4 regions of the Phytobacter sp. V69 genome follow, and region 3 is predicted to be linked to each of the others. Evidence: predicted binding sites of a transcription regulator. Region 3 holds the regulator's gene; each other region holds the start of a gene.

Region 1 (5,701 bases), on a different contig from region 3:
CCGATATCCAGACGCACGCCGCGCGCGATGGCGCGGTTCACCGAGGCCCGCAGCTCGCCGGATGGCGTGAGAATGCGGTTGGGTTTGCCGTTATAGCAGTGGGTAATGATGTCGCCGGAAGTCAGCAGCTCAGCAATCTCATCGAGGTTCGGCGGGTTGTTACCGATATGGACCATCAACGGCAGGTCGCCGTTCTCTTTCTGAATCGCTTTGGCGCGTTCCAGCGGCGTAATGCCGTTCTCACCGACCACGCTGCTGCTTATGCGCGCTTTCAGGCCGACGATAAAATCAGGATGACGTTTCACCGCCTCGCGCGCGGCATCGGCGTCGATATTGGTCATGTTCGCCAGTTCGTTTTGCGCAATCAGGCCCACGCGAGATATGTTCAGCAGTGCATAAACCTCGGTGACCGCCTGACGGGTGATGGCATAGAAATCATCGATATCGTCCGCGCCCGTACTGCCTGCATCAATCACCGTGGTCACGCCCGTGGCGACACCGACGCTGTCCGGCTGGTCGTGGTAGATAGGCGAGTTCGGGTAGCAGTGCACGTGGGAATCAATCCAGCCCGCACTCACATAATACTCGCCACCTAAATCAACGGTCCTGGCAGCCGGGCCGCTAATGTCGCCCAATGCCGCGATTTTGCCGTCTTTGATGGCGATATCCGTCACCGTGTCATCCACCAGACGCGCCCGGCGCAGGAGTAAATCAAACATGCGTATCTCCAGTGATAACGGGCGCTTTCGCGCCCGGTCAGATCAAAGTGCAATCGGGAAGATGGAGCCCAGCAGCATCGCCCCGAGGATGGCGCCCCCGGTAATCGGCTTCTGCCAGAGGTAGAACAGCAGTGCGCCTACCAGCGAACCGATGCCGATAGGAATCGAGGCGGTCATCGCGCTGAGGATAATCAACGGACCAAGGAAACGGCCGGATGCGTTACCCGCCCCCATCATCACGTCCGCCCCGTAGGTGGAATCGCTCTGGTTGATGGTGAACTTACGCGCCAGGATGATGATGTAGCCAATGGCCAGACCAATCACCAGGCCGGTTGCCAGCGAAGCCATAAAGTTGGTCACCGGGAACATGATCCCCGCGCCCAGCAGCAGCGCCGGAACGCCGAGGCCCACACCGGTCTGGATAGCCCCGCCGATGTCCAGAATCCCGACCAGCGAGCCTTCGATAATGCGGGCAAACAGGAAGCTTGCACCAAACGCCGCCACCGCACCGTACGCACCGGTATCAATCCCGGATTTCAGCATCGCCACGAAGGCCACTTCGTTAAACGCGCCAATGCCGTAGAGGTAGTACATGTGTGTCCCGGCGAACACACCGGATGACAGCAGGCCGACGAAGATCGGGAATGACCAGTCGGCGTACCAAAAACCTTTATTCTGTTCCATCGTCGTTCCTTACTTGCCGCTGAGCGAGTTATGGATGAGCTCCAGCCAGTTCGGCGCGCTCAGGTTGAAGGACTGGATCATTTTCAGATCGAAGCCGCGGAAGAAGGCGCTCAGCACAAACAGAGCCACAATGGCGCTCATCATCACTTTGGTGACACGGTGCCAGCCGCTCTCTTCCACGCCTTTACCGATCAGGATGCCCAGCACCAGACCCGGTACGGCGTTACCCATTATCAGTTGCGCAGCGCCGCCGAAGACGGTCGCCCAGAAGCCGGATTTTTTACCCGCGTCGATTGCCGCCAGCCAGAAGATTACCGGCATCACGGTGTTCACCAGCAGGTTGGCCGCAGGCACCAGCACTTTCACCGCCGTCACCTGCAGTGCAGCCGGAACGGAAGAGGCGGTCAGGTTGAGGAAGGTCACCACGATCATGCCGATCAGGCCGCAGGCGATGGCCATCTTTTTCGGATCGTGCAGGGTTTCGCCGACGTTGCGGTTTTTCACCATCAACGCCGCCGCGCCCCAGTTCGGGATGATGCGATGGTCAACGTCCTGGGTGAAGGAACCCGCCGCGACGGACGAGGCCCAGGCGTTGAAGAAGAAGCCTAACCCAAAGGAGAAGTGAGAGGCCGGATCCCCTTCGCAGGAGTTCAGCTCGCCGAGTGTACGAAATGCGCCCATCGCTTGAGTGGTCGGCGCATGAAACATGCGTGCAGCCCCAGCGCCGACACCGACGCCCACAAGGCCGCCGATGATGAGCGATTTTATTAAAATTATCAGGAACATCAGTCTGCCCTTTTAGTCAGAATCAGCGTTGCGTGACGAAATCCACGTTGTCGAGATTGATGGCGGTCACGTTGACGGTGACGTCCAGCTCCACGCTGTACGTCCGTCTTTCGCGGCGCAGAAAGAGGAATAAGAAAGCCTCTTTCCGCGTCGTTTCCTGCGCATGAACAACCTGCACATCCTGTGGCTCTATGCGCAGTAAAATGTGCGGCGACGCTTTCATCACCGCGGCCTGAACATGGTTCAGGGCATCGGAGAAGGCCCGTGCTTTCGACTCGCCTTTGCCTTTAACCCTGACCGTGGTGGTGAACTGTTCTTTCATGGTTACGCGCCGTATTTTTTCTGCCACGCCTGTACTAGGCGCTCGCCTAACTCTTCTTTGTCCATAAAACCGAAACCGAGGACATTGCAGCCTTCGTTGATGGCGGTGATGCCCTCTTCGACTGAGCGCATACCGTATTTGGCTTTATAGCCGTATTTATTTTGCGCAGTGATCGCACCCGCACCGCCGCTGCCGCAAAACGAGATGCCGAAGGTGGCGTTTTCCGTCTTCATCACATCGCCCAGCTTCATATCCGCCGCCACGCCCGGTACCACCACGGCACGACCACCGGCTTTCTCTACGCCTGCTGCCACTTTCTGACCTTTACCCAGACGGTCACCAATCACTACGGTAATTTGTTCCATTGTTCGCTCCTTAAAGGTTGTCTTTTGCCACTTCGAAGTGCACCGACAGCAGCCAGGCTTCTTCTTCCGGGAGATTGCCAAATTGCGCCACGATATCGCGGGCAAGCTGCATTGATTCTGGTGAGATTTCATCAAACAAATCCGCTTCCACTTCCGGCAAGGGCTCGCCGGTCACTGACCGGTGCGCCATGGCGCGAACGTGGGAAGTCAGCATTTGCTGTTGCACCGCGTTGGGCACAATGTTGTGGTGGCTGAGCAAGCTGTACACCTGCGCTAGCATGCGTTCGGCCAGGGTTGCCGTAAGCTGCGCCCCCTCTCCAGCGTCGTTCATTACCGCTCCGTTATTCACTCGTCTTACCCCGTTAATGGCTTAGGGATAAAACTAACGTTGCAGGTTAAGAGTTTGTAGCGAGGAGTTTTCCACTTTGAAGTGGAAAGCCGGGAGACTTTAGTGATCTGCGCCACATTAATGCGCCCCTTCGGGCTTTTCACTGTGTAGCGGTCACAGTTTTTACGGAAAAATGCGGAAAAATGGCCGTAATGAATAATAAAAAAACGGCCAACGGGATGAGAAAAGTGTGAAGTGATAAGGGTTTCTTATGAAAAAAACCTGGCCAGAGGCGTTTTCAACCGCCTGCCGTTGGGCTGATCGCCTGTAAAAAGTAGTTGGTAAACGAGGAGACGATCGGCAGCAGCGGTCTGATCGGTAAGCGCAGCAGATGCATGGGTCGAGGCGGCGGCAAATAGTCCGGTAGCACAAGGCACAAGCGGTCTTCGTCGATATCCTGCTGCAAGGTCAGCGTCGAGTGCTGCACAATTCCCAGCCCGGACAGCGCCGCCTGGCGTATCGCTTCGCCGGAATCGACCATCAAACGCGGCGTAATCGCGACGTCCAGCTTCCCGGACGGGCCTTCCAGCTGCCAGCTATGGTCTGAACGCCACTGGCTGAAACTGATGCAGTGGTGATGTTTCAGATCCTCCGGTAAGGGCGGCGTGCCATGACGCTGCAGGTATTCCGGGGACGCGGCGAGGATCATACGATACGGCGGGAGCGGAATGGCAATAATCCCGTCGTCGTTGATATTGCCGATGCGGATTGCCAGCTGGAAGCGTTCTTCAATCAGATCCACTCTCCGGTCGGTCAGGACCATTTCGGCGTCCACGCCGGGGTACTGTTGCAAAAAACGCGACAGGATCGGGGTCAGCACTCGCTGGCCAAAGATCACCGGCGCGCTGATACGCAGCATGCCCGCGACATTGTCATACAGGTGGTTTGCCAGCCCGTCCGCCTCGCGGATGGTGGCAAGGATCTGCACACCATACTGATAAAAGCGCTGGCCTGCGTCCGTCAGCCCCTGTCGCCGGGTGGTGCGGTGAATCAGCTGGCAGCCCGTTCTGGCCTCCAGTTCGCGGACGTGTTTGCCCACCATTGCCGGGGTGATACCCAGCTCTTCCGCCGCCGCAGTGAAGCTGCCGCAGGTGACCGTACGAACAAACGACTCAACGCATTTCAGGTAATCCATTTATCGCCCCGGATTCTAAACTCTGGTTATCAAATCAAAATAGCAGAGTCCTCTTTATCCACCCATGACCGGGAGGAATAATCGTCGCATTCCTCTCTATTAGGTCATTTTATTATGCAATCTCTGGTGTTCGATCATTTTGGTTCTTCGGATGTGCTGTGGCTTCGCGAAAGCCCTGTGCCCACAGTGGGCGCGGGGGAATTACTCGTTGAGGTATCCGCCGCCGGGCTAAATTTCGCCGACGTGTATCGCCGCCAGGGCCGTTACCCGCTCGCGGGAGAGGCGCCGTGGACCGCCGGATATGAAGGGGCCGGGCGCGTGATCGAAGTGGGAGCGGGGGTCAGCGGGTGGCAGCCGGGCGATCGCGTTGGCTTCACCGACGTGCCGCTGGCTCACGCCAGCCATATCCGCGTGCCGCAGGCTCATGCAATCCGCCTGCCGGACTGGATTTCAGAAGCGGAAGCCGCCTCGGTGTTATTGCAGGGGCTGACGGCGGATTACCTCATTCACGATGTACTGCCAGTGGTCGCGGGGATGCATATCGCGGTGCTGGCAGCGGCGGGCGGTGTGGGGCGTCTGCTCACCCAGATACTGGTACACCACGGCGTGCATGTGTTTGCGGTGGCATCGAACGCAGAAAAACAGAGCATTTGTCTGCAGCACGGCGCAGAAGCGGCCGCCGGGTACGATAACTGGCAAGACGAAGCACGAAAATGGCACCCGCTGGGCTGCGATATCGTGTTTGATTCTGTCGGTAGCACCTTGTTGCAAAGCCTGGATGCGCTGAAAGACGGTGGTCGGGTGGTTTTGTTTGGCATGTCCGGCGGGGCTATTCCGTCGGTGGATCCGTCGGTTTTTCTGCTGAAATCCTCTGGGGTCATTGGGGCCGACCTCTGGACCTATCTCACCTCACAAGAAGAGCGACAGAGCCGGGCCGATCGCCTGTTTGGCATGCTGGAATCGGGCGCTATCGCACAGACAAAAGCCACATCGTTCCCGCTCTCTCAGGGCGCGAAAGCCCATGACCTGCTGGAAGACAGGGCATTTAGCGGAAAAATCATTCTGATTCCGTAACGCGGTTGTTTTAACGCGGATGTTTAACGGAGAGGAAAGCGGGGCACTGCGCCCCGCCTGGTCATTCTTAGCGGAACTTCTTGTGGTTGACGTTACGGGTCGCTTTAAACTCTTCAGCTGCCGCTTTCGCCTCTTTCACTTTGCCTTCGTTCGCCAGTTTCAGCGCACCGTCGATCTGACCAATTAGCGTTTGCATCCCCTGATGGTAGTCTTTCATTTCCGGGCTGT
Region 2 (5,701 bases), on a different contig from region 3:
CGTGCGGTAAACCGTATTCCAGCGTGCCGAGCAGCGGCTTGATCAGACGATCGCCTGCGCTCAGTTTACGCAGCGGCTGACGGCCTACGCGCTCAACATCATCTTTCAGGTATGGGTTTTCAAAACGACCAAGGATTTTTTCGATATACGCGGCGTGTTTGGCTGCATCGAAGCCGTAGCGCTTGATCAGAACCGCGCCACTCTCTTCCATTGCGCCTTTCACCACTGCACGGATGCTGTCATCCAGAATGGCGTCGCGAATGGTCTGATGACCGGTCTGTTGTCCAAGGTACGCGGTTATAGCATGCCCGGTGTTCAACGTGAAGAGCTTGCGCTCAACAAACGCCATCAGATTGTCGGTTAACTCCATGCCCGGGATGTTTGGCAGGTCGCCAACGAACTGAGTTTTGTCGACAATCCACTCGCTAAAGGTTTCTACGGTCACTTCCAGCGGGTCGTGGGTCGCAGATTCAGAAGGTGGAACAATGCGGTCTACTGCGGAATCCACAAAACCAACATGGGCTTCAACCCACGCTTTATCTTCTTCTGCCAGCGCGTTAAACACATGGCCTTTCAGCTGAGAGGTGCCGCGCACCATGTTCTCGCAGGCGATGATATTCAGCGGCGCTTCTACGCCCTGCGCTTTGCGTTTTGCTAGGCCTTTGGCGATGGCCGGGGCGATACGCTCCAGCACAACCGGGCCAACAGCGGTAGTTACCAGGTCCACAGAGGCAATCAGTTCAACGACGTCATCACCGATGCTGCTTACAGCGTTAACACCGGAAACGGTGTCGACCTGCTCATTTTCACCAACAACATGTACCTGATAGCTATGACGGGCATTAAGGGCGTCGAGAACCACCTGATTCACATCGGCGAATGTCAGCGTAATCCCCGCGTCAGCCAGCAGTTTGCCGATGAAGCCACGTCCGATATTACCTGCGCCAAAATGTAATGCTTTCATAGTCTTAACCTTCATCAATGTTTTTACCCGAGAGGGCTGGGGTGAGGAACCACGTAAAATTCTCCTCACCCGAACCCTCTCCCCAAAGGGAGAGGTATATCCGCTTTTTGGTTCAGGTGACAGGTGGGTTGGCTTCCTCACACATCCTGTTGGATGTGTGGTGTTGCCTGCCTTCCTGCCACCCGAATTATTCCTGGGATAATTCGAACATTATGCTTTCAGCAGAGTCAGTACTTCTTCAACGCTGCTGGTATTTGCCAGACGCTCGATAACGGTTTCATCATCCAGCGCGTTGGTCAGGCTGGTAATCACCTGAATGTGCTCGTTGTTGCGAGCGGCGATACCGATAACCAGGCGTGCGATGTCATCTTCTTCTTCACCGAAGCGAACACCTTCCGGATACTGGCAGAATACTACGCCGGTTTTCAGCACGCGATCTTTCGCTTCAACGGTGCCGTGCGGTACAGCGATGGACTCACCCAGATAGGTCGGGGTCAGTTTTTCGCGTTCCAGCATCGCGTCAACGTATTCCGGCTGAACATAACCGCCTTTTACCAGTTGCTCACCGGCAAAACGGATGGCTTCTTCTTTGTTACTTGCAGTACGACCCAGGAACACGTTTTCTGCACCCAGCTTGAACAGGTTGCTGTCGCCAGCATCAAAGCTATCCTGCAAGCTGGCCTGAACCTTTACGCTGTTGTCCGCGTGGCGCTGTGCTGCAACCAGGCGTTCAGTCAGGTTGGTATACAGGCCGCTGTCCAGGAAGTTGGTCAGTGAAATGTGCTGTGCCTGAGGCGCCTGACGCATAGCGCGCTCGGTCAGGTCACGGTGAGTAATCACCAGGTCAACGTCAGACGGCAGGCTGTTGATAGCGCTGTTGGTCACAGAGATGTTGGTCAGACCGGCATCATGGACTTTCTTACGCAGTACACCTGCACCCATTGCGCTGGAACCCATACCGGCATCACAGGCAACGATGATTTTACGTACGTGGCTCAGGTCGTTGGTCACGTCGCCAGCTGCCAGCGGAGTAGCGCCTTTAGACTGTGCCTTCATGTCCTGTACACGACGGGTAGCGGCTTCGATGTCTTCGTCTTCTTCTTTGACTTTGCTGGTTTTCAGCAGAATCGCGGAGATAACAAAGGAGACGATCAGCGCAGCGAAGATAGCCACGATGTTAGCGAAGTAAGCGCCTTTCGGCGTCATTGCCAGTACGGACAGGATGGAACCCGGGGAAGCCGGAGATATCAGACCACCGTTCAGCACGCTCAGAGTGAACACGCCAGTCATACCGCCGAGGATTACGGCCAGCAGCAGACGTGGGTTCATCAGCACGTACGGGAAGTAAATTTCGTGGATACCACCCAGGAAGTGGATGATAGCCGCGCCGCCAGCAGACTGACGAGCACTACCACGACCGAAGAACATGTACGCCAGCAGGACGCCCATACCCGGACCCGGGTTTGCTTCAATGAGGAAGAAGATAGACTTGCCGAGGTCATGAGACTGCTGAATACCCAGCGGCGAGAAGATACCGTGGTTGATGGCGTTGTTGAGGAACAGGATTTTCGCCGGTTCAACAAAGATGGACGCCAGCGGCAGCATGTCGTGCGCAACCATGAAGTTAACGCCAGCAGCCAGCACTTTGGACAGCACTTCAACCGCAGGACCGATGCCTTTGAACGCCAGCAGCGCCAGGATCATACCGATGATGCCAGCGGAGAAGTTATTCACCAGCATTTCGAAACCGGATTTGATCTTACCGTCTACAGCGGCGTCAAATTTCTTGATGCACAGGCCGCCCAGAGGACCGGCGATCATTGCACCCAGGAACATCGGCATATCAGCACCGACGATAACACCCATTGTTGTGATTGCACCAACCACACCACCGCGATCGCCACCCACCAGACGACCACCGGTAAAACCGATGAGCAGCGGCAGCAGGTAAGTAATCATTGGGCCGACGAGCTTCGCCAGCGTTTCGTTTGGTAACCATCCTGTAGGAATAAACAATGCGGTAATAATACCCCACGCGATAAACGCGCCGATATTTGGCATTACCATGTTGCTGAGGAAGCGACCAAAGCTTTACACTCTGATCTTGATATCGGATGACATAAAACACCCCTTCTTATGTTTGCTATCTCACAGGCCGGAAGCCCGAGGTTTTGTTGTTAACGTGGCGGCAGAGGTAGCCGGACCCATGATCTGTGCTGCGAAATCTCGCACCGAATCGACGAACTGTCCAGATGGCGCCATTTTATGTGATGTAGATCACGTTAATGCTGGGGGTATGCCAGTCAATGTAGTGATCTGCATCACAAAAGGAGTGTGTAAAAAAGAACAAAGGTGAAAAATTCACCGCGACATGGCTGTTAATGTGATGTTAATCACAATTGTTAGCTTCGGGTTTGTTGTTTGTTTGTGATCTTCATCACAAGATATTTTCGCCAGGAGTTTTCCGAGTGTGATCGGTCGCAAACTGTGGTTTTCGCTATCCTGACCCTCTGTAATTCCCTTTCAATTTCAGCGCCGCGCTGGACGCGATGCTCAATATAGTCAGCGGAGTTTTCACATTTATGAAACAGTCTGCGCGCGCTTTGGTCCGGGTAGTACATACTTAATGTTTTGTTGGCAAAAAGGAGAAGGCAATGAAACTCATCGGCAGCTATACCAGCCCCTTTGTGCGAAAAATATCGGTCATCCTGCTGGAGAAGGGCATCACCTTCGAATTTGTGAATGAACAGCCCTACAACGCCATCAACGGGGTGGCCCACTACAACCCGTTGGGAAAAGTGCCGGCCCTAGTCACCGATGAAGGTGACGTGTGGTACGACTCGCCGATCATTGCCGAATATATCGAACTGTTGGGCATCGCACCGGCTATGCTGCCGGCTGACCCTAAAGCCGCGCTGAAAATTCGTCAGATTGAAGCTCTGGCGGACGGCATTATGGATGCGGGGCTGGTTTCTGTACGTGAGCAGGCGCGCCCGGTTGAGCAGCAGTCGGAAACGGAACTCTTACGCCAGCGTGAGAAAATCAGTCGCGGCCTCGACACCCTGGAGAGCTATATCAACGAAGGGGCGCTACGTGTTGATGAGATGAACCTCGCTACCGTTGCTATTGCCTGTGCCATTGGTTACCTCAATTTCCGCCGTGTCTCCCCCGGCTGGTGCGTTGAGCGGCCACAGCTGGTCAAGCTGGTGGAAAATCTCTTTCAGCGTGAAAGCTTTGCGCGCACAGAACCGCCAAAGGATTGATGCCCGTTATGTCAGCCTGAACCAACTCGCTGTACAATCCCCTCATGTCGACCCCTCTCCTGGCGGGAGGGGGCAACCCTCAGCCAGGCCATTTCATGACAACGGAAAATCACTCGCTTTACAGCCAGATCCCCTCGACCGATCGCCTGTTACGTGATGAGGCGTTCACTCCTTTACTGACCGAGTTCGGTCATAGCCGCGTGGCGGAAATACTGCGCCAGTTGCAGGATGAAGCCCGTGATGACATTCGCCAGGTGCAGGCCTTGCCCGCCTGGTGTCGCGACTGGGCACAGGCCACATATCAGCGCCTGATGGATGAAAGTGCCAGCGCGCTGCGTCCGGTTATCAACCTGACAGGCACGGTGCTGCACACCAATCTCGGGCGTGCGCTACAGGCGGAAGCGGCGATTGATGCCGTCGCGCAGGCGATGCGTTCACCCGTGACGCTGGAGTATTCGCTGGATGACGCCGGACGCGGGCACCGCGACCAGGCTCTGGCCGAGCTCCTGTGCCGCCTGACGGGTGCGGAGGATGCCTGCATCGTCAATAACAATGCGGCGGCGGTGCTGTTGATGCTTGCAGCCACCGCCAGCGGCAAAGAGGTGGTGGTCTCCCGCGGTGAGCTGGTGGAAATTGGCGGCGCGTTTCGGATTCCGGATGTCATGCGCCAGGCGGGCTGCATTCTGCAGGAGGTCGGCACCACTAACCGCACCCATGCGAAAGATTATCGCGAGGCGGTGAACGACAATACCGCGCTGCTGATGAAGGTCCATACCAGCAACTATCACATTGAAGGCTTTACCAAAACGGTAGATGAAGCGGATCTGGTGACGCTGGGTAACGAGCTGAATGTGCCGGTGATTGCCGATTTGGGCAGTGGTTCGCTGGTGGATTTAAGTCGCTATGGTTTGCCAAAAGAGCCAATGCCGCAGGAGCTGATTGCCGCCGGGGTGAGCCTGGTGAGTTTTTCCGGCGACAAACTGCTTGGTGGCCCGCAGGCCGGAATTATCGTTGGGAAAAAAGCGCTGATTGAAAAGTTGCAGCGCCACCCGCTCAAGCGTGCGCTACGGGCGGACAAAATGACCCTGGCGGCGCTTGAAGCGACGCTGCGCCTGTATCTGCACCCGGAAAAACTGCGCGACACTTTACCGACCCTGCGTCTGCTGACGCGTCACCCGGAAGAGATTCGCCAGCAGGCATTGCGGCTGGCCAAAGTGCTGTCCGGGCATTACGACGAATTTGACCTGCACGTTGAGTCCTGTTTATCACAAATTGGCAGCGGTTCGTTGCCGGTGGACAGGCTGCCCAGTGCCGCGCTGACCTTTACCCCGCGTGACGGCAGCGGTCGCCGTCTGGAAGCCCTCGCAGCATCATGGCGTAATCTGCCAGAGCCGGTGCTGGGGCGTATCTATGATGGGCGCCTGTGGCTGGATTTACGTTGTCTTGAGAATGAACCCCGATTTCTGGAGATGCT
Region 3 (5,701 bases):
CCGGTGTGATGGTACTGAATGCCGGACCTGACGTGATGCGTTTTGCACCCGCGCTTATCGTTGAAGAGAGCGATATCGATGAAGGTATGCAGCGCTTCGCGAAAGCCGTAGCGAAAGTGATTAACACTTAAGACCGTAAGCGGCGATTTAACCAGATGCCGTGATGCGGACGCTGACGCCATGCCACCGACGAAATGGTGTGCATGGTGCTCAGATGCCCCAGAATACGTTGCAGGTGCTGTTCCAGCGTGCTCATTGGACCGTGCGTCATACTCTCCGGTGCTTCCAGAATATTCACATCCCCCGAACTTCCCGGTCCATCGTATTCCAGCCGCTGCTGACAGCGCTGCAGGGCAATTTCACACGACTGTAAATAACGCTGCGCCAGATCCGGCGTGAGCATGGTGTGTTCCCGCGCCAGGGTCGTCATCGCATTAATGTGTTCGACAATAAACTGACTGTGCGTGACCCACAGCTTCATATCGGCCAGATAGCGCGTGTCAAAGCCGGGTTCCTGCATCGCCTGATTCAGTGAGTTGAAGAGGGCGTTGTGCGCCTGGTTTACCCGCATGCGCTGCCAGGCCAGCGGCGTAGCCTGGGGATCATCGCTCAGAATCAGGCGGATGGCATCCTGATAGGTTTCCAGCGCGTCATGGGCGTTTTTGCGCAGCAGGCCGCTTTGCCACTGGGGCCACAGCCAGACAACACCGCCAAAAGCGATCAGGCAGCCGATCAGCGTGTCGATAAGACGGGCAACGATAAACTGCTCGCCGTTCAGCGTGAGCAACTGGAGTGTATACACCGCGGTGAGAGTAAAGCCGACCATCGCCCAGCCGTAGCTTTTGCGGATAATCAGGTAGCTCACCAGCGTCACCATCAGCATTGCCGCCAGCGTGAAACCTTCCGGTACGTGGTAGTGCAGCGTTGCGCCGGCAATGATCAATCCGGCCATGGTGCCTGCCGCCCGATGCAGAATGCGTACCCGCGTGGCACCGTAGCCGTTTTGCGTGACAAACATCACCGTCATCATGATCCAGTAAGGCTTGGGCAGATGGAGCGCGCTGCCCATCAGGCTGGCAATGCTGAGCATGACGCTTATCCGCGCCGCATTGCGAAAGGCAGCGGATTTCAACGACAGATAACTTTTGAAGGCAGGGAGCAGCGGCAGGCGGCGCTGCTTCTCAGCCATCAGGTCGCGAACATAGAGTGGACGCTGGGTGCGCAAAACGCGGGCTATCTGGCTGAAATGCCAGGCGCAGAACTGTCCAACCGGGTTATCCGGGTGCTGACGGGCGATTTTCTCCAGCGCGCCTATCTGCTTATCCATATTGAAACGCCGGGGATAGCGATGATAGAGAATGTCATCGGCGAGCACCCGTAACCGCGCGGCGACGGTTTGCGCATTCCAGCGGATAACCTCTTCAGCGTGGCTGCGTTCAACCAGCTCCTGAACCTCTTGCGGTTGATGGAGGCTGACGGAGATATGCTCTTGCAAATCCAGCGCGACCTGGAACATACGCAGCAACCGCTTGTAATCGTTGTTCTTATTGGCCGCCAGCATATGCAACTGCTGGTAGCTCTGGCTTATCATATCCACCGCTTTTTGCTGGCGTGCCAGCAGCGGCGGGAGGGCTTTTTCCGGATCGGCGTGTTGCGTCAGCAGGCTGTATTTTGCTTCACAGTAGTCCGCCAACTGGCGATAGAGCAGGCTTAACGATTCGCGCAGCGGCTGTTCCCGCCAGAGCCAGAACCAGAAGGCGTTAAACGCGCCGTACCACAGGGTGCCGAGCCCATAAATCAGCAACGGTTCCCAGACGGGCATATTCCCGGCGAGGCTTAAGGTAAAGATGGCCGCAATGAGCGAGGCGGGCAGCAGGCGTCCGTGCAAGGCGCTGATTTCCGCCGTGACGCCAAGCAATAGCGTGAGTCCGGTCAGGATCAGCGGCAAGGGGATATTTTGTGTCAGTAACAACTGTACCGTAAGGCTGCTGCCAGCAAAAAGTGAACCGCCAACGATCAGGCGTTTAAAGAAACGTTTGTGCGGTGTATCCAGACCGGCAATATTGCAGCAGGCAGGAACAAGAGAGAACAGCAGACCGAGATCGAGACGCCCGATAAGCAGGCCAACGGTCACAGGGAGGCATAACACCAGCGTTTGTCGCAGTGCATAGTTGATTTCGGGGTGATAAATCAGCCTGCGCCACATGGGGAATAGAGACAAAAACGGCGCATCGCTAAGTACGATGCGCCGCTTGAGAATTAACGTGTACCGTACACGACGATAGTTTTGCCGTGTGCAGAGATCAGGTTTTGATCTTCCAACATTTTCAGGATACGTCCCACAGTTTCACGGGAACAGCCGACGATCTGACCAATTTCCTGACGAGTAATTTTAATTTGCATACCGTCCGGGTGGGTCATTGCATCCGGTTGTTTCGCCAGATTCAGCAGCGTCTGTGCAATGCGGCCCGTCACATCAAGGAATGCGAGGTTGCCGACTTTTTCTGATGTAACCTGCAGACGACGCGCCATCTGAGAAGACAAGCGCATCAGAATATCCGGGTTCACCTGAATGAGCTGACGGAATTTTTTGTAGGAGATTTCGGCCACTTCACAAGCTGTCTTGGCGCGTACCCATGCACTACGCTCCTGACCCTCTTCGAACAGACCCAGTTCACCGATAAAATCTCCCTGGTTAAGGTAAGAGAGGATCATCTCTTTACCTTCTTCATCCTTGATTAGCACAGCCACTGAGCCTTTGACGATGTAATACAACGTTTCCGCTTTTTCACCCTGGTGAATCAGCGTGCTCTTCGACGGGTACTTATGAATGTGGCAATGAGACAAGAACCATTCGAGAGTCGGGTCTGTTTGCGGTTTGCCAAGCACCATGCGCGGTTATCCTCTGTTATAAGCTGGCTCCAGACGCTGGATTCACACAACGCGTCCGGGGTTGCAATCTATCTTCCCGATAGCTGGGAAGTGGACCGTCAGACATGCCTGCGGCCTGTAATATGTGATGTCCTCTGCATACATGCTAAACGTCAATGTATATCACTGTAGCATCCAGATTGTTTTAGCATAGCTTTTGCTGCCTGTCTCCTGGTGTCTCGCTTCAGCTTGACGCAGGTCGCCTTCCGTTGCGACTTTTCTTATGTGCGCGTAATCTGTAAAGAAAATTGCAACTCCGGAGTTAATTAAAATGCAAGCTCGTGTGAAATGGGTAGAAGGTTTAACGTTCCTTGGCGAGTCTGCGTCCGGGCACCAGATCCTGATGGACGGTAACTCAGGCGACAAGGCACCAAGCCCGATGGAAATGGTGCTGATGGCGGCAGGCGGATGCAGCGCTATTGATGTTGTCTCTATCCTGCAAAAAGGGCGTCACGACGTGACAGACTGCGAAGTGAAGCTAACGTCAGAGCGTCGTGAAGAGGCTCCGCGCCTGTTCACGCATATTAATTTGCACTTCATCGTGACCGGCAAAGCGCTGAAAGATGCCGCGGTTTCGCGTGCGGTGGATCTCTCCGCCGAGAAGTACTGCTCTGTGGCATTGATGCTGGAGAAAGCGGTAAATATCACACACTCGTATGAAGTGATCGAAGCCTGATGTGTTGCCGGAGGCGATCTCCGGCACTTTCAGCATCCGACATTTCCCCTGTGGCGCTGCGCTAACCGGGGCTACATCGGGCGGAAGCAGATTTTCTGTTTGCCAGAAAACTACTCGATCTTCTTACCTTCCATCAGCCGTTGTACCAGCGGCGTCATGATGAGTTCCATCGCCAGCCCCATTTTCCCGCCCGGCACCACCAGAGTATTCATGTGCGAAATGAATGAGCCCTGCAACATCGCCAGCAGCCAGGGATAATCAATGCCTTCCAGATTACGGAAATGAATCACCACAAAGCTTTCATCCAGCGAGGGAATGACTTTGGCGGCGAACGGGTTGGAGGTGTCCACGGTCGGCACGCGCTGGAAATTGATATGGGTGCGGGAAAACTGTGGGGTGATGAAGTTGATGTAGTCTTCCATCGAGCGAACCACCGAATCCATCACCGCCTCGCGGGAATGGCCGCGCTCGCTGGTATCGCGCACCAGCTTTTGCATCCACTCGAGGTTGACGATGGGTACTACGCCCACCAGCAGATCCACGTGGCGAGCCACATCATGCTGCGGCGTCACCACGCCGCCGTGCAGCCCCTCATAGAACAGTACATCGGTTGGTTCCGGCAGCGGTTGCCAGGGGGTGAACGTGCCGGGTACCTGATTCCAGGGCACGGCTTCATCGTAGGTGTGCAGGTATTTTCGCGCCTGGCCTTTGCCGGTTTGTCCGTACTCAGTAAAGGTTTGCTCCAGCAGGCCGAAGTCGTTCGCTTCCGGGCCAAAGTAGCTGATATGTCGACCTAAATCGCGGGCTTTACGGATTGCCATGTCCATCTCAGGGCGGGTGTAGCGATGAAAGCTGTCACCCTCGACCTCGGCGGCATGCAAATCCAGTTGAGCGAAGATTTTGCGAAACGCGAGGCTGGTGGTGGTGGTTCCCGCACCGCTGGAACCTGTTACGGCAATAACCGGATGTTTAGCGGACATAGCAACTCCCTGAGTAAGCCATTATTGTAGGTGAAGCCTGCCGCCCTGCACGTTACTCGCGAAACTGCGAGCGTGGCATAATGTTGACGGTTTCATGCAGTTCTGACCACACCAGTAGGGCCTCGCCGTTTTTCAGCTGCCGTCTTACATCGGCGACCTTTTGTTCGAGCGAGCGCTCATGTTCACCATAATCGGTGCCTTCGCGCAAGACAAAGCTTTCAATCAGGTTATCCAGCGTCTCAGGTGCCAGATCCTGCCAGGGAATAATCATTTCAGCTTTCCAGATAAGTGTGCAGCCAGTCGGGGATCCGTTTTTCCAGCCACATTTCCGGGCGCAGCAACGTGCCGCCTACAAAACCCACGTGACCACCGTGTTCGGTCAGTTGATATTCTACCGATGGCGGCAATGTCTGCGTATCGGGGATCACGTTTTGATCCATAAAAGGATCGTCTTTCGCATGGATGATCAGGGTCGGTTTGCTGATTTTATTCAGCAATGGCATGGCGCTGCACTGGCGATAATAGTTAATCGCATCGGCAAAACCGTGGATACGCGCGGTAATCGCATCATCGAAATCACGCAGGCGACGCAGGCGTTTCAACTGGCGCAAATCAATAGGTAACGACCCCGGATAGGCTTTTAACTTGCGCGACGCGTTGGCTTTCAGCAGGTTGAGCAAATAGTGCTGGTACACCCGTGAGAAGCCGGTTTCGATATGCTCGCTGCACGCTTCCAGCACGAAGGGGGCAGAGACAATCACCGCCGCATCCAGGGGGACGCTATCTTCTTCTTTCGCCAGCAGGCAGGCGAGCATATTGCCGCCCAGTGAATAACCAACCGCGGCAGTACGCGCCTCGCCGAACTCACGTTTCAGCCAGTGTAAGAACCAGGTGCCGTCTTCGGTTTCGCCAGAATGGTAAATGCGATGAAGACGGTTAGGCTCACCGCTACAACCACGGAAATGCATCACTACGCCCAGCCAGCCGCGTGCTTTTGCAGCTTCGATCAGGCCGTGAGCGTAGGGACTGTGCAGGCTGCCTTCCAGCCCGTGAAAAACCACCAGGCGGGGTTTATGTTTCGCCTGCGCAGGGTCTTCGCTCCAGGCGAGATCGA
Region 4 (5,701 bases), on a different contig from region 3:
CGTCACCAGTTGGTCTACCGTTACCAGATTATGGCCTTTCAGATAATCCATAATCTGTTCTAACCGGTTATATCCCTTCATATTATTCCCGTGTGATTTGCATAGCTAACTGGATGGAAACCGCCATACTCTCCGGTTTCGCTTTTCCGGTCCAGGCGATATCAAATGCTGTGCCATGATCCGCAGAAGTGCGGATAAACGGCAAGCCAGCAGTGATATTAACCCCATCGTAAAAGCCCAGCAATTTTAACGGAATATGCCCCTGATCGTGGTACATCGCCACCACGATGTCATACATGCCTTCATGACACTGCATAAAGACCGTATCCGGCGGGCACGGGCCGTAAACATTGAGCCCCTGGGCTTTCATAGCTTCAACCGCCGGACCTACGGTGGTGATCTCTTCATCACCAAACAGGCCATTTTCCCCGGCGTGCGGGTTGACCCCGGCGACCGCGATTCGCGGGTTTTCAAAGCCGACGCGTTTGAGGAAGCTGTCCGCCACGCGGATAACCGTCTTGATGCGATCCTGATTGAGGGTATCGAGGAATTTACGCAGCGCGATATGGGTGGTGACGTGAATCACTTTGAGTTTGTCGGTATAGAGCACCATCGCATAGTCGTTGATGTTGGTCAGCTTCGCCAGCAGTTCGGTGTGACCCGGATAGTGGTGACCGCCTAAATGCAGCGCTTCTTTATTCAGCGGTGCGGTGGCAATGGCTTTCACTTCACCGGCCATCGCCAGTTCGGTCGCACGACGCACGCAGCGGTAGGCCAGATCGCCCGCCTGAGCCTGCACTTTGCCAGGCTCCAGTGCCTGCGGATCCGCCAGCGGCTCATCGAGTACGTTAATCACGCCAGGCGCAAAATGGGCGTCGCTGACCTGATTGATAATGCGCAGTTCCGCATGCGGCGTGACGTTCAGTGCCAGAATACGGTTAAACGTTTGAGCACAGCCGACAACCACAACCGGTGCCCCGGACAGTTCCCCTTCGACCAGCGATTTAATAATAATCTCCGGACCGATCCCCGCAGGATCGCCCATCGTTACGGCAATAATGTTAGACACTCGACTTCTCCTCAATAAAATGCAAAACCTTGAGCAAAGTGGTTTCGTCACCAAAACCGCCTGCTTTGGTCATCACTGGTCGTTGCCATTCGCAACCTGAAAAATATCCCCATGGCACGCAGCCTGCGGCGCGCCCACGAATCTGAAACCCTTTTGCCCCCAGCGCGCGGGCGACGGCTATCGCCACATCGCCGCCGGAAACATAAATACCGTCTGGCGTACTGGATTGCAGGACGTCACGGGTGAGCGCGCCCAAATAATCACAAATACGCTCACCGCACTCTGCCCGGCTCAGCTCCCAGCGTTCACACAGCGCCGCCACCTGATGGCGCGCCTGATCATCCGGGCAGGTATGCACCAGACAGTGTTTGCCCGCGTTAAGCGCGGTGATAATCGCGGCGCGGTGGTCGGTGGCAGACAGCTGGAAGACATCATTGATATCAATAAAGATGTGTTCACAGCGTGGATGCTGCGCGGCGACGCTCACCTGTTTTTGAGCGATTTCACTCATTGAGCCGACAACCGCCAGCACCACCGCCTGTTTTTCCGGTGCCAGACGGCGTGACAAGGCGTCACACAGCCCGGCGGAACCCACCAGCAGCGGCCTTTCGCTCGCCTGCATGGCATGGGTGATAATTTCATCCAGATCGGCGTCCGTTTGCGCATCCACCACCAGCAGCGCCGGCGTTTGCGCACTGCCGCTCGCCAGCGCAACGGGCAACTGTGCGGGCGTAATGTTCTGGCTACGCACACTAAAGAGCGCACCGACATCCGCACTGGCGATCGGCGTTTTCGGGTCGCTGGCAAACTCGGTGTCAGTGAGAAGTACGCCATTCACCAGGCATTTCCCTTCACGGGTAATGCGCCCTGCCGCCGGAAACGCCGGGGCGATAATCACCGCCGCCGCCCCCGTAACCTGCTGCATGGCCATCACTTCGGTTCCAGGATTACCGCGCAGCGTGGAATCTATCTTTTTCACCAGCCACGCCGGTGAGTACTGGCGCAGGACGCTGTCGGTCAGCGCAGCGACCTTCTCTTTGGCCGCATCGGCCGTCAGCGCGCGGCTGTCACTGTTATAAATTAGCGCCTGCGCGTCGCTTTGATACGCCACCTCCAGCGCCACTTCTACACGCATCCCTGCCTGCGCCAGGCTCACGCCCGCATCGTTCGCGCCAGTGAAGTCATCGGCCAGAATCACCACTTGTTGGTCCGAGATTGGTTTGTTCATCCCTACTCCGGGTCGTTACGTTCTGAATATGATTATATTCAATCATAATTGATTATATGTGAGCAAGATCAACTTATTTAATTTGCGAATAAATTATAAATTTATGCCATACAGTGACCGTGATTGAAAAATGTTGATTGAGTTCAATCACCACATAAGACAGACAGGAGAACGTTGTGGTAACAATAAACAGTACCCTGATAAGCGGCGCAGGGGCCATTCCCGCTATCGCGCCATTGCTTACGGGTAAAAAGACACTCTTACTGGTCAGCGACGGCAACGTTATCAAGCTTGCCGTGACGCAGCAGATTCTGACGCTGCTGCAGGCGGAAGGCCGACAGGTACAGATTATTGACAACGTACCGCCAGAACCCAGCCAGCATGATGTCTCCCGTATTCTCGGCGATGCGCCAGAGGCGGCCTTTGATCTGGTGGTGGGTATTGGCGGTGGCAGCGTTCTCGACGTCACGAAACTGTTATCAGTACTTTATCACCCGCGTTCACCGGGCCTTGATGCCCTGCTGGCGGGTGAAAAACCGACTGCACGCGTGCCTTCTCTATTGATTCCGGCCACCGCAGGTACCGGTTCCGAAGCGACACCGAACGCGATTCTGGCGATCCCGGAACAGAACACCAAAGTGGGCATCATCTCTCCGGTGCTGCTGCCGGATTATGTTGCCCTGCTGCCGGAACTGACCACCAGCATGCCCGCACATATTGCCTCTTCTACCGGAATCGATGCCCTGTGCCATCTGATCGAGTGCTTTACCGCCACGATCGCCAACCCGGTGAGCGACAACGTGGCCCTGACCGGCCTGCGCAAGCTGCTGCACAACATCGAAACCGCCGTCAGCGAGCCGCATAACCTGACCGCGCGTCTCGAAATGCTGTGGGCCTCTTATTACGGCGGTGCGGCGATCACCCACGCCGGGACCCATCTGGTACACGCACTCTCCTATCCGCTGGGTGGCAAATACCACCTGCCGCACGGCGTGGCGAACGCCATTCTGCTGGCCCCGTGCATGAAAGTGGTGCGCCCGTACGCCGTCGAAAAATTTGCTCAGGTGTGGGATCTCGTTCCTGACGCCGACACCACGCTCGGCGATGAGGATAAATCCCACGCGCTGGTCGATTACTTTGCCGCGCTGGTTAAACGCCTCAACCTGCCGGACAACCTGGAGGCGCTGGGGGTACCGCACGCGGATATTCCGTCGCTGGCCGATGCCGCCCTGAACGTTAAACGCTTGATGAATAATGCCCCTTGCACCGTCGATCACAGCGCCGTGCAAGAGATTTACCAGACATTGTTTAAATGATCTTTCATGGAGAGATGTGTAATGAGTAAGAAAATTGAAGGCGTACTGACGGCGATCGTCACGCCTTTTGATGCAGAAGGCGGATTGCATGTTCAGTCACTGAAAGAACAGGTCAATCGCCAACTGAGGGCCGGCAACGGCATTTTCTGCGGCGGCACAAACGGCGAGTTTTTTGTGCTCAATGAGCAGGAAAAAATCACCGTCACCGCAGCCTGCGTTGATGAGGTGGCCGGTCGCGCCAATGTGGTGGCACACATTGGTGAGATCTCTACCCGCGAAACCATCCGTCTGGGTAAACAAATTGAAAAACTGGGCGTCGACGCGGTTTCCGTGATCACCCCGTATTTTGTCCCCTTAAAACAAAACGAATTAATTACCCATTATACCGCCGTCGCTGATGCCCTCAGCGTACCGGTATTTCTGTACAACATTCCTGCCCGCACCGGGAATACGCTTGAACCGCAAACGGTTCGCGTGCTGGCTCAGCATCCGAACATTATTGGGATTAAAGATAGCGCAGGAAGCTATGAAAGCCTGAGTGGTTTTCTGAACGCGGTGAAGGACATGGAGAATTTCAATGTCCTTAACGGTCCGGACTCCCTGATTCACCGGGGATTCGTGGAAGGTTGCTCGGCCTGTATCTCCGGCCTTGCTAACGTCGCCCCGAACGAAATTAATGCGATCTGGTCGCATTTCAACGCAGGCGACGTTGAAGGCTCTCGTCAGGCACAAGAAAATGTCACCGGACTGCGCACCGATTTATATAGCGTAGGTTTCTCTCCGGCGGCGGTTAAAAAAGCAGTGCAACTGATGGGCTATAACGTCGGCGAAAGTCGTTATGCCGTGTCATTTACCGAAGAACAACAACAGCAAATTCGCCAGATCGTAACGCAGTACGTGCGTTAAGGCGTTTTTCATTCGTCATTAGAATATTGGGCACCTCAGGTGCCCTGGCTTCACTCGCCCCAAAGAGAGGCAAAGATGAACACGTTTACTTCACAAGATACCCTGATAATTGTCGGTATAGTCATTGCCTATATCGTCTTTACCACCTGGCTTACGTTCCGTTTACGCAGTAAAAACTCCGGCGACTTTATGGAAGGCTCCCGCGCGATGCCGGCCTTTATCGTTGGTATCTTATTAATGTCTGAATACATTGGCGCGAAATCAACCGTCGGTACCGCACAGGCGGCCTTCGAAGGCGGGATCGCTGCCTCCTGGTCGGTACTGGGTGCGGCGATCGGCTTCCCGATTTTCGGCCTGCTGCTGGTCAAACGTATTTATAACACCGGCAAAATTACTATCTCCGGCGCGATTGCAGAGAAGTACGGCAACAGCACCAAAAACATCATTTCTATCATCATGATTTATGCCTTGCTACTGGTGAACGTCGGCAACTACGTGAGCGGCGCGGCGGCGATTTCTACGGTATTAAAAGTGAGCCTGCCGGTGGCCGCCTTTATTACCGCCATCGTCAGTACCTTCTACTTTGCCTACGGCGGGATGAAAGGCGTGGCCTGGGTTACCCTGCTGCACAGTGCGCTTAAGTACTTCGGTATTCTGGTCATCATGGGTTTTGCACTGTACAAAACCGGTGGTTTCACCCCGATGGTCCAGAAAATGCCGGACTTCTACTGGACCTGGGACGGTAACTTCGGTGCCAGCACCATTTTCGCCTGGTTGATTGGGACTATCGGCTCCATTTTCTGTACCCAGTTCGTGATTCAGGCCATCTGTTCGACCAAAGATGTGCAGTCTGCGAAGCGTTCCACCTGGATTGCATTTTTCTTCTGTATGCCGATTGCGCTGGCGATCGCCGTTATCGGCGTGGCGGCAAAATACCTGCACCCGGAAATTAACAGCCTGTATGCAATGCCGATTTTCCTGCAGGACATGAACCCATGGATTGCCGGACTCGTGACAACGTCACTTGTTGCATCCATTTTCGTGAGCGTCAGTACCGTGGCATTGGCTATCGCCTCGCTGGTGGTGAAAGATTTCTATGTGCCTTACCGTAACCCAACGCCAGAGCAAGAATTTAAAGCCACGCGCTGGTTATCGTTACTGATTGGCTTCCTGCCGCTGATT

What was found. The regulator CRP, encoded in region 3, controls carbon source genes, mostly activating them, when cyclic AMP is high. The targets are predictions, from matches to a motif close to ATGTGANNNNNNTCACAT.
Region 1: a site for CRP is predicted at 3,326-3,343, ahead of ACSZPU_RS12995 (glycine dehydrogenase). Genes of this name have one in related genera too.
Region 2: a site for CRP is predicted at 3,346-3,363, ahead of ACSZPU_RS03890 (glutathione S-transferase). Genes of this name have one in related genera too.
Region 4: a site for CRP is predicted at 2,354-2,371, ahead of ACSZPU_RS08955 (iron-containing alcohol dehydrogenase). Genes of this name have one in related genera too.

Annotation. Positions count from the first base shown of each region.
Region 1 covers NZ_CBFFRL010000078.1:4,365-10,065, forward strand. The annotation lists gene ACSZPU_RS12970 (amidohydrolase/deacetylase family metallohydrolase) at 1-719, opposite strand, end outside; gene ACSZPU_RS12975 (DUF4310 family protein) at 762-1,403, opposite strand; gene ACSZPU_RS12980 (DUF4311 domain-containing protein) at 1,413-2,189, opposite strand; gene ACSZPU_RS12985 (DUF4312 family protein) at 2,212-2,511, opposite strand; gene ACSZPU_RS12990 (SFCGS family glycine-rich protein) at 2,514-2,876, opposite strand; gene ACSZPU_RS12995 (glycine dehydrogenase) at 2,887-3,225, opposite strand; gene ACSZPU_RS13000 (LysR family transcriptional regulator) at 3,503-4,399, opposite strand; gene ACSZPU_RS13005 (quinone oxidoreductase family protein) at 4,514-5,473, shown strand; gene cybC (cytochrome b562) at 5,541-5,701, opposite strand, start outside.
Region 2 covers NZ_CBFFRL010000016.1:11,973-17,673, forward strand. The annotation lists gene mtlD (mannitol-1-phosphate 5-dehydrogenase) at 1-964, opposite strand, end outside; partial or broken gene ACSZPU_RS03885 (PTS mannitol transporter subunit IICBA) at 1,175-3,085, opposite strand; gene ACSZPU_RS03890 (glutathione S-transferase) at 3,619-4,227, shown strand; gene selA (L-seryl-tRNA(Sec) selenium transferase) at 4,323-5,701, shown strand, end outside.
Region 3 covers NZ_CBFFRL010000068.1:4,941-10,641, forward strand. The annotation lists gene argD (bifunctional acetylornithine/succinyldiaminopimelate transaminase) at 1-131, shown strand, start outside; gene ACSZPU_RS11785 (YccS/YhfK family putative transporter) at 128-2,206, opposite strand; gene crp (cAMP-activated global transcriptional regulator CRP) at 2,260-2,892, opposite strand; gene ACSZPU_RS11795 (OsmC family protein) at 3,203-3,607, shown strand; gene ACSZPU_RS11800 (phosphoribulokinase) at 3,718-4,587, opposite strand; gene ACSZPU_RS11805 (YheU family protein) at 4,640-4,858, opposite strand; gene ACSZPU_RS11810 (hydrolase) at 4,860-5,701, opposite strand, start outside.
Region 4 covers NZ_CBFFRL010000047.1:9,192-14,892, forward strand. The annotation lists gene ACSZPU_RS08940 (DeoR/GlpR family DNA-binding transcription regulator) at 1-81, opposite strand, end outside; gene ACSZPU_RS08945 (D-threonate 4-phosphate dehydrogenase) at 83-1,069, opposite strand; gene dtnK (D-threonate kinase) at 1,062-2,297, opposite strand; gene ACSZPU_RS08955 (iron-containing alcohol dehydrogenase) at 2,474-3,613, shown strand; gene ACSZPU_RS08960 (dihydrodipicolinate synthase family protein) at 3,635-4,519, shown strand; gene ACSZPU_RS08965 (sodium:solute symporter family protein) at 4,595-5,701, shown strand, end outside.